Regions from separate parts of the Kocuria salina genome, predicted to be linked through region 2. Evidence: riboswitches for the same ligand, from Rfam matches in the RefSeq annotation. Region 2 holds a riboswitch; the other holds the start of a gene.
What was found. A riboswitch is a leader RNA that binds a small molecule or an ion and turns the genes downstream of it on or off. The one in region 2 is predicted to bind cyclic di-AMP.

Region 1 (3,201 bases), on a different contig from region 2:
CACGAGCCCGGACAGACGCAACACGGCCGGGATCCGGCCACCACCACCGGGCGAGGGGACTCCGGTGGTCTCGGCCATCTCGGTGACGGTGCGCGCGCTGGAGGAACAGGACCCCAGGCGAGGGGGAGGGGGGCCGTGTCCTGAGGCAAGAGGGCGCGGTGCTGCCAAACCTACGGTTGGTCGGTGACCGTTCGGGGTGCTGCTGACTGCGCGAAGGGTGCGCGCCCATCGGGTGCCGCGTCGGGGATCACCGCACTGGACTGGACTGGCTGGAACGGGTCGACGGGGACCATGACATCCCGGTGTCGGCCCGTTCCAGTCGATGACGGCCCAGCTCGTGGTCCTGGATCAGGCCGCGAACCACTCCTCCAACCAGCCCTGCATGAGCTCGATCTCCGCCTGCTGGTCCTCGATCATCTTCTCCGCCATGGCTCGCAACTCGGGGTCGGTGCCCATCTGCAGCTCCATCTCGGCCATCTCGAGAGCCATCTGGTGGTGGGCGATCATCTCTTCGAGGAAGGCCTTGTCGAACTCATCCCCGGACCGTTTCGCCAGCTCTTCGAGGCTCATGCCGTCCATGCCGTCCATGCCGTCCATGCCGTCCATGCCGTCCATCTCGCCCATCATGGCGCCCTGCATGTCGGCATTCATGCTCTGGCCATGGCCGCCATGGCCATGGCCGTGGACGTGGTGCCCGTGGCCGTGGTGGTGGCCGTGTCCATGGTGGTGGTGTCCCGGGGTGTTCTCGGCGGCCAGCCGCTGGGCCGCTGCTTCCAGTTGCTGGATCTCCTCGGTCTGGGCCTCGATGATCTTCTCCGCCAGGTCACGGATTTCGGGACGCTCGGACTTCTGCAGGGCCAGCTCGGCCATGTCGGTGGCACCTTGGTGGTGGGGGACCATCATCACGGCGAAGTGGCGGTCGTGGTTCATGTGCCGCTCAGCGCCCGTCTGTGCGGAGGCGGAGGCAGGCTGGTGCGTCGGGGACGCGACCGCCGCGGTCGCCCCGGCACCGCTGAGGGCCAGCGCCAGGGCCGTCCCGGCGGCCAGGTGCTTGAACGTCGACGTCATGACGAATCTCTCTTTCGCAGCAGCCCGTACTGGACCTGCACATCGTGGTGTTTGCTCTGTTCAGCCTCGGGTCGAGGCGGACCGATCCATCCACGGTAGCCCCGCCGCAGCTGGCTTCGCCGGGCTGGGAGGGCTGGGCGGTAGATCTTCACTGAACCTTCAAGAGCGGGCCCATCAGGCGGCCAGATCGGGGTGTTCCCCGGCGGTGGATGGGTGCAGGCATCTCCGGTTCTGACCGACCGATCCTGGATGCTGATCAGGTGGGGGGCACACCCGCCGCCCGCCACGAGCGGCATTCGTGGCGGACGGAGGGTTGGCTCAGCGGAAGGTGACGTAGCCGACCGTCGGCATGGCATTCACGCTGTGCACGAAGGTGCCCTGGGTGGGATTCAGCGCGGAGATCATCTTGCCGCCACCAAGGTAGATCCCGATGTGGGCCCCGCCGTTCTGGACGACGAGGTCGCCAGGCTGCGGGTCGGTGGTCAGGGTGCCGGCCGCCCACTGCTGCTGGCTAGTGCGGGGGAGGTCGATGCCCTGCTGGGCGTAGACCCACTGGGTGAAGCCGGAGCAGTCCCAGGCGCCGAAGTCCGTGCCGCCCCAGACGTAACCGGTGCCGGCTCCCTGCATCGCTGTGCCCACGATCCCGGAGGCGCCGGTAATTTCGGTGATGTCCGCCGATTGGGTGGACACCGCCACGGCCGATGTAGCCTGCTCGGGCGCGGCCGGGGCCTGGGAAGAGGCGGTGGAGACGGTCTGCGGGGCGGCCGCGGGCTGGGAGGCCGCCGAGGTGTAAGTCGTCAGTGCGGACGCGGGGGTCGCGTAGGCGGGGGCGGTCTCTGCGGGGACCTCGGCGTAGGCCTGGGCCGGGGCGATGGAGCCGATGAGCACCGCACCGGCGGTGGCAGCGATCGTGGTGTTGCGCACGGCGTGAGAGGTGGTCTCGGCACGGTGGCGGGCAGCGTGGCGCTTGAAAACAGTCATGGGTGAGTTCCTCCCTTTGCCTACGAGGTGAGCTGTCGGATGCGGGTGGGAGACACCCGGCCGGCAGAGCGCACGCGCTCTGCCGGCTTAACCCCAAGGCCCCGGATCACCGGGACCGAAAATGGTTCCCCCGCTTCTGCCAAGCGATATCTCTTCAGGAACCTCGAGCACCGGCAGAATTCGGCGATGTGCACGAGGGCGCCGACCGGATCAGTCATCGGCACGCAGTGGACAGTAGCCCATCCATAACGAAAGTGTCACGTTTAGGTCACGGCCTGGATTCTCTCCTCAGTCGGGAGCGGGAAGCTGTGATTCCGGCCTCGGAAAAATACGCCCCGAGGAAGTGAAACCGTCACGCAGCAGGACCCGTCGCGTAGCTCACACCGGTCTTTCAAAGCGCTCTGACTAGGACACATGGCATGGTGGCGCGCGTTTCGCTGGACGCAGCCGACAGCGACAGGGCTCTGCAACCATGCGCAGTCTTCAGCGCGGGCCGGGCCAGCACCAAGATTGTTGGGGAGGATTTTCAAGGTGGCTCACAGTTTGGGAGGGCTTCGGAAGTGCCCTTCCGAGGCCTTAGGGCAGGGTTTCTTCATGAAATCTCCATATTCAGCCCGCTGCACCGATGTAGAGGCCAGGTAGTGAGGCGGGATCGCGGATTCTTGAGGCGTTGATCTTCATCAAATCTTCAAGCTTTCGGGTCGCGTCACACAGAATCGGCAGTTTACTGTCGATGACATGGCGGGCTGGCTCCGGCCGGTTCGTCTCCTCGACCGAACCGACGAAGGAGCAAGCCATGACCCATCACGTGAGCGCGATGCTGGAGACCTACCCGAAGGACCTCGGGGGAGTGGACCAGGGCAAGCTGGCGGCCTGTATCGAGGCCTGCTTCGAGTGCGCCCAGACCTGCACCGCTTGTGCCGATGCCTGCCTGTCCGAGGACATGGTCGCCGAGCTGACCAAGTGCATCCGCACCAATCTCGACTGCGCGGACCTGTGCGAGGCCACCGGGCGGGTGCTCTCCCGGCACACCGGCTACGACGCGAACATCACCTTGGACGCGATCCGGGTCTGCCAGATGGCGTGCAAGGCGTGTGCTGATGAGTGCGAGCAGCACGCGGACATGCACGAGCACTGCCGGATCTGTGCTGA
Region 2 (3,201 bases):
GGCTCGTCGTCAAGAACCCGGGTTCGCTTCACGGCGGCGTCGAGGTCGGGGGGCTCGGCGCGGACGAGATCACGTCCTCGCGCAACGGTCTGCTGGCTCGTCTGCTCTCCGACGTCGAACTCCCGGGCCGGCGCGAGGTGGTCTGCGAGAACAGGGGGTCGGGCATTCCCAGGATCATGGCGACGCTGCGCGCTGCAGGCATGACCCCGCCCGAGTTCGAGGCCACGCTGAGCCACGTCAAGGTCACCGTTCCCCGGCATGCCCTTCTCGACACCGACACCGTGGAATGGATCGCCTCCCTGGGCGTCACCGGCCTCACCGATGCCCAGCACATGGCCCTGGCGATGCTCCACCACGGCACCGAGGTGTCCAACGAGCGGTTGCGCAGTTGGGGACTCGACAGTCGGGAAGCCACCGCGGCACTCACTGACCTCGTGGACCGGGGGCTGGCCGAACGTTCTGGCGGGAGACGTTATGCCCGGTATCAGCTCTCACCGGACGTCGCGCTGTCTTCCCGAGTGGCCGGGCCCGATGTCGACCCATCGAGCCCACCCGAAAGGTCGGCGCCTCGACCCGGCGGGACGATCGTCCTGGACGAAGACTTGGAGTCCGTATTGCGTGCTGTGGGTGCGGAGGGCCTGGACGCCACGCGACCGGTGGCCGCCCACCTGGGATGGACCTACAGCCGGACGCTGAGCCGGATCAACGAGCTCATCGGCCGTGGCATGCTCGAGGCTACGGCTCCTCCCACCAGTCGCAAGCGCCGGTACAGGGTCACGGCTGAAGGAGTCCGACGCCTCTCGGTGTCCTGAGGCGCCCCGTAACGAGACGCGGGTGTGCGGTTCCCGTCGGGACGGGAACCGCACACCCGCATCCTGCGTGGAGTGTCAGCGCACTCGGATGTAGACGGGGCCGGAGCCGACGTTGACGGTCTGGATGACCGTCTGGTTGCCGTTCCAGCCGCCGTGGACGGCCTTGCCGCCGCCGATGTACACGGCGATGTGGGCGAAGCCCATGCCGCCGTTGGCGTAGTAGACCAGGTCGCCGGGCTGGGCCTGGGCGGCGGAGACCCGAGTGCCGAGCTTCAGGTAGGAGGCCGGCCACCCGTGGTGGTTGATCCCGGCCGCGCGCAGGGACTTGGTGACCAGGGCGGTGCAGTCCTGGCCCACGCCGAGCTGGTTCTTGGCCGCCGCGGCGATGGTCGCGGCCTTGCCGGACTGGGACTGGATGCTGATCAGCTGCTGGGGGGCTGCCGCGGGGGCCGCCTGGGCCGGGGCCACGCTGCCGAGCGCCAGGGCGCCGCCGGCGACCGCCAGGATCGCGGTGCGTCCGAGTCGGAACGAGTTCTGGGCGCGGTGGCGGGGCATGCGGGACTGGAAAACGGGCATGATTGATGTCCTCCCTCTTGCCTGCGAGGTGAGCTGTCGGATGCGGGTGGGAGACACCCGGTCGTCAGGATGGGGGCCCTGACGACTTAACCCCTAGGTCCCGGGGGAGGGACCGTTCATGGTTCCCCCGCTTCTGCCGAGCGATATGTCTGGGGGCCCCGGGCACCGGCAGAATTCGGCGATGTGCACGGGGATGTCGATCGGTGAGGCGACCGGCACGGAGAGAACACTAATCGAAAGATAACGGAAAAGTCTCGCTTTGATCACGGGCGTGTCTCGACGTTTGTTGTCGACCCAGTGGTGGACCTCCGCATCCGGACGAGGTTGCCTGTCGAGGGCGCCGATCGGGACCGTTGGGGAGGCTCAGTTCGAGACGAAAGTGCTCTTGACCTGGAGGTCCATCGAAGTGAAGACGATGGGTGAGCACGCTCGGGTGTGGATCAGAACGTTCAGTGATGGGGCCCGTGTCGGGGCGCGACAAATGAGGAGTAAAGCCCCACAAAGCCTGTGGCTGTCCGCGCTCAGTGCTTTTCCTTCAGGAGGACAAGGGCGTTTTCTTCGGGTGTTTCAGGGCTTGATCAAGAATTCACAAAAGGAAAATTGTTGGTGCTGTGGTGATTCTCGGGCACAGCCGGACTCCTCTGCGGACACTGCCGCAATGCGTGCCGGACGTCGCATGCCAGGGGGCCGCTACGTTCGTCGCGGTGCGTGCCCCGGAGCTCCCTGATGCGACGACAGCCGGCGACGCGGCTGCCGCCGCACCCGAGATGCGGGACATGGCGGAGCTGACCCGTGCGGTCGCCGCTCGGGCCAGCTCGTCGGCGCCGCGGAGTTGAGCTGCCGGCCGGTGCTGCGGTGCCGACCGGATCAGCCGATGGCGATGGCGTCGAAGTCCTCGCTGATGACCAGTTCACCGGAGAAGTTCTCGGCGGCCTTCTCCCACTTCTCGACCGGCCAGTTGCCCGGCACGAGGTGGTTGAGCACGAGCTTCTTCACCCCGGCGCGCTCGGCGATGCCCCCGACATCCTCGATCGTGGTGTGCGCCCCGATCAGGTGCTGGTACTCGGCCTCGGCCGCGGCGTCGCGGGGCTCGGGGTGGCGCTGGGCCACCCACTCGGCGGCGATGGCCTCGTGCACGAGGACGTCCGAGCCCTTCGCCAGTTCCACGAGGTTCTCGCTCGGCCCGGTGTCCCCGGAGAAGGTCACGGAGCCGGTGTCGGTGTCGAAGCGGAACGCGAACGCCGGGAACACGGGAGCGTGCTGGACCAGAGTGGCCGTCACCTTCACCCGGTCGTCCTCGAAGACCTCCACCGGGCGCATGCGCGGGTGCGGGTCCCCGTTGGGGTCGTCGATCAGCTCGGCCGGCAGCTGGATGTCGTGGCCGGCGAAGAAGTCCTTGGGCGGCGGGTAGCCCGAGTCGATGATGCGGTCGTTGAAGTCGGTGGCGAAGGTCTTGATCATCGCCTCGATCGTCTCCCGGGTGCCCGGGGTCGGGTTGCCCGGGTTGACCACCTGGTCGGACGGGATCTGCGCGCCCTGGTAGCTGATCGGCAGGGCGCCGCGGTTGCCCGGCCCGTAGATCTCCAGGACGCGGTCGGGGATCGCCACCCCGTTCTGCAGGCCGGTGCCGAGGATGTTGTAGAGGTCGGAGATGTGGTCCGAGTGCAGGTGGGTGAGGAACATCGCCACGAGGGCGTCCAGGGGGCCGCGCATGTCCTTGTCCCAGGTGCCCAGCTTGGCCTTCTTGATCTGCTTGCCGACCCCGTCCCCGGCGTCAACCAGGTAGTACTTGTCGCCGACCACGACCGCGGAG

Region 1: linked by a shared signal. The riboswitch ahead of E7Z53_RS06765 (C40 family peptidase) and the one ahead of E7Z53_RS01840 (NlpC/P60 family protein) in region 2 are both predicted to bind cyclic di-AMP.

Annotation. Positions count from the first base shown of each region.
Region 1 covers NZ_SSSF01000003.1:11,874-15,074, reverse strand. The annotation lists gene E7Z53_RS06770 (DUF305 domain-containing protein) at 349-1,068, opposite strand; gene E7Z53_RS06765 (C40 family peptidase) at 1,387-2,049, opposite strand; cyclic di-AMP (ydaO/yuaA leader) riboswitch at 2,055-2,245, opposite strand; gene E7Z53_RS06760 (hypothetical protein) at 2,659-2,847, opposite strand; gene E7Z53_RS06755 (four-helix bundle copper-binding protein) at 2,846-3,201, shown strand, end outside.
Region 2 covers NZ_SSSF01000001.1:406,758-409,958, reverse strand. The annotation lists gene E7Z53_RS20675 (ATP-binding protein) at 1-812, shown strand, start outside; partial or broken gene E7Z53_RS01840 (NlpC/P60 family protein) at 888-1,280, opposite strand; cyclic di-AMP (ydaO/yuaA leader) riboswitch at 1,394-1,579, opposite strand; gene E7Z53_RS01835 (MBL fold metallo-hydrolase) at 2,256-3,201, opposite strand, start outside.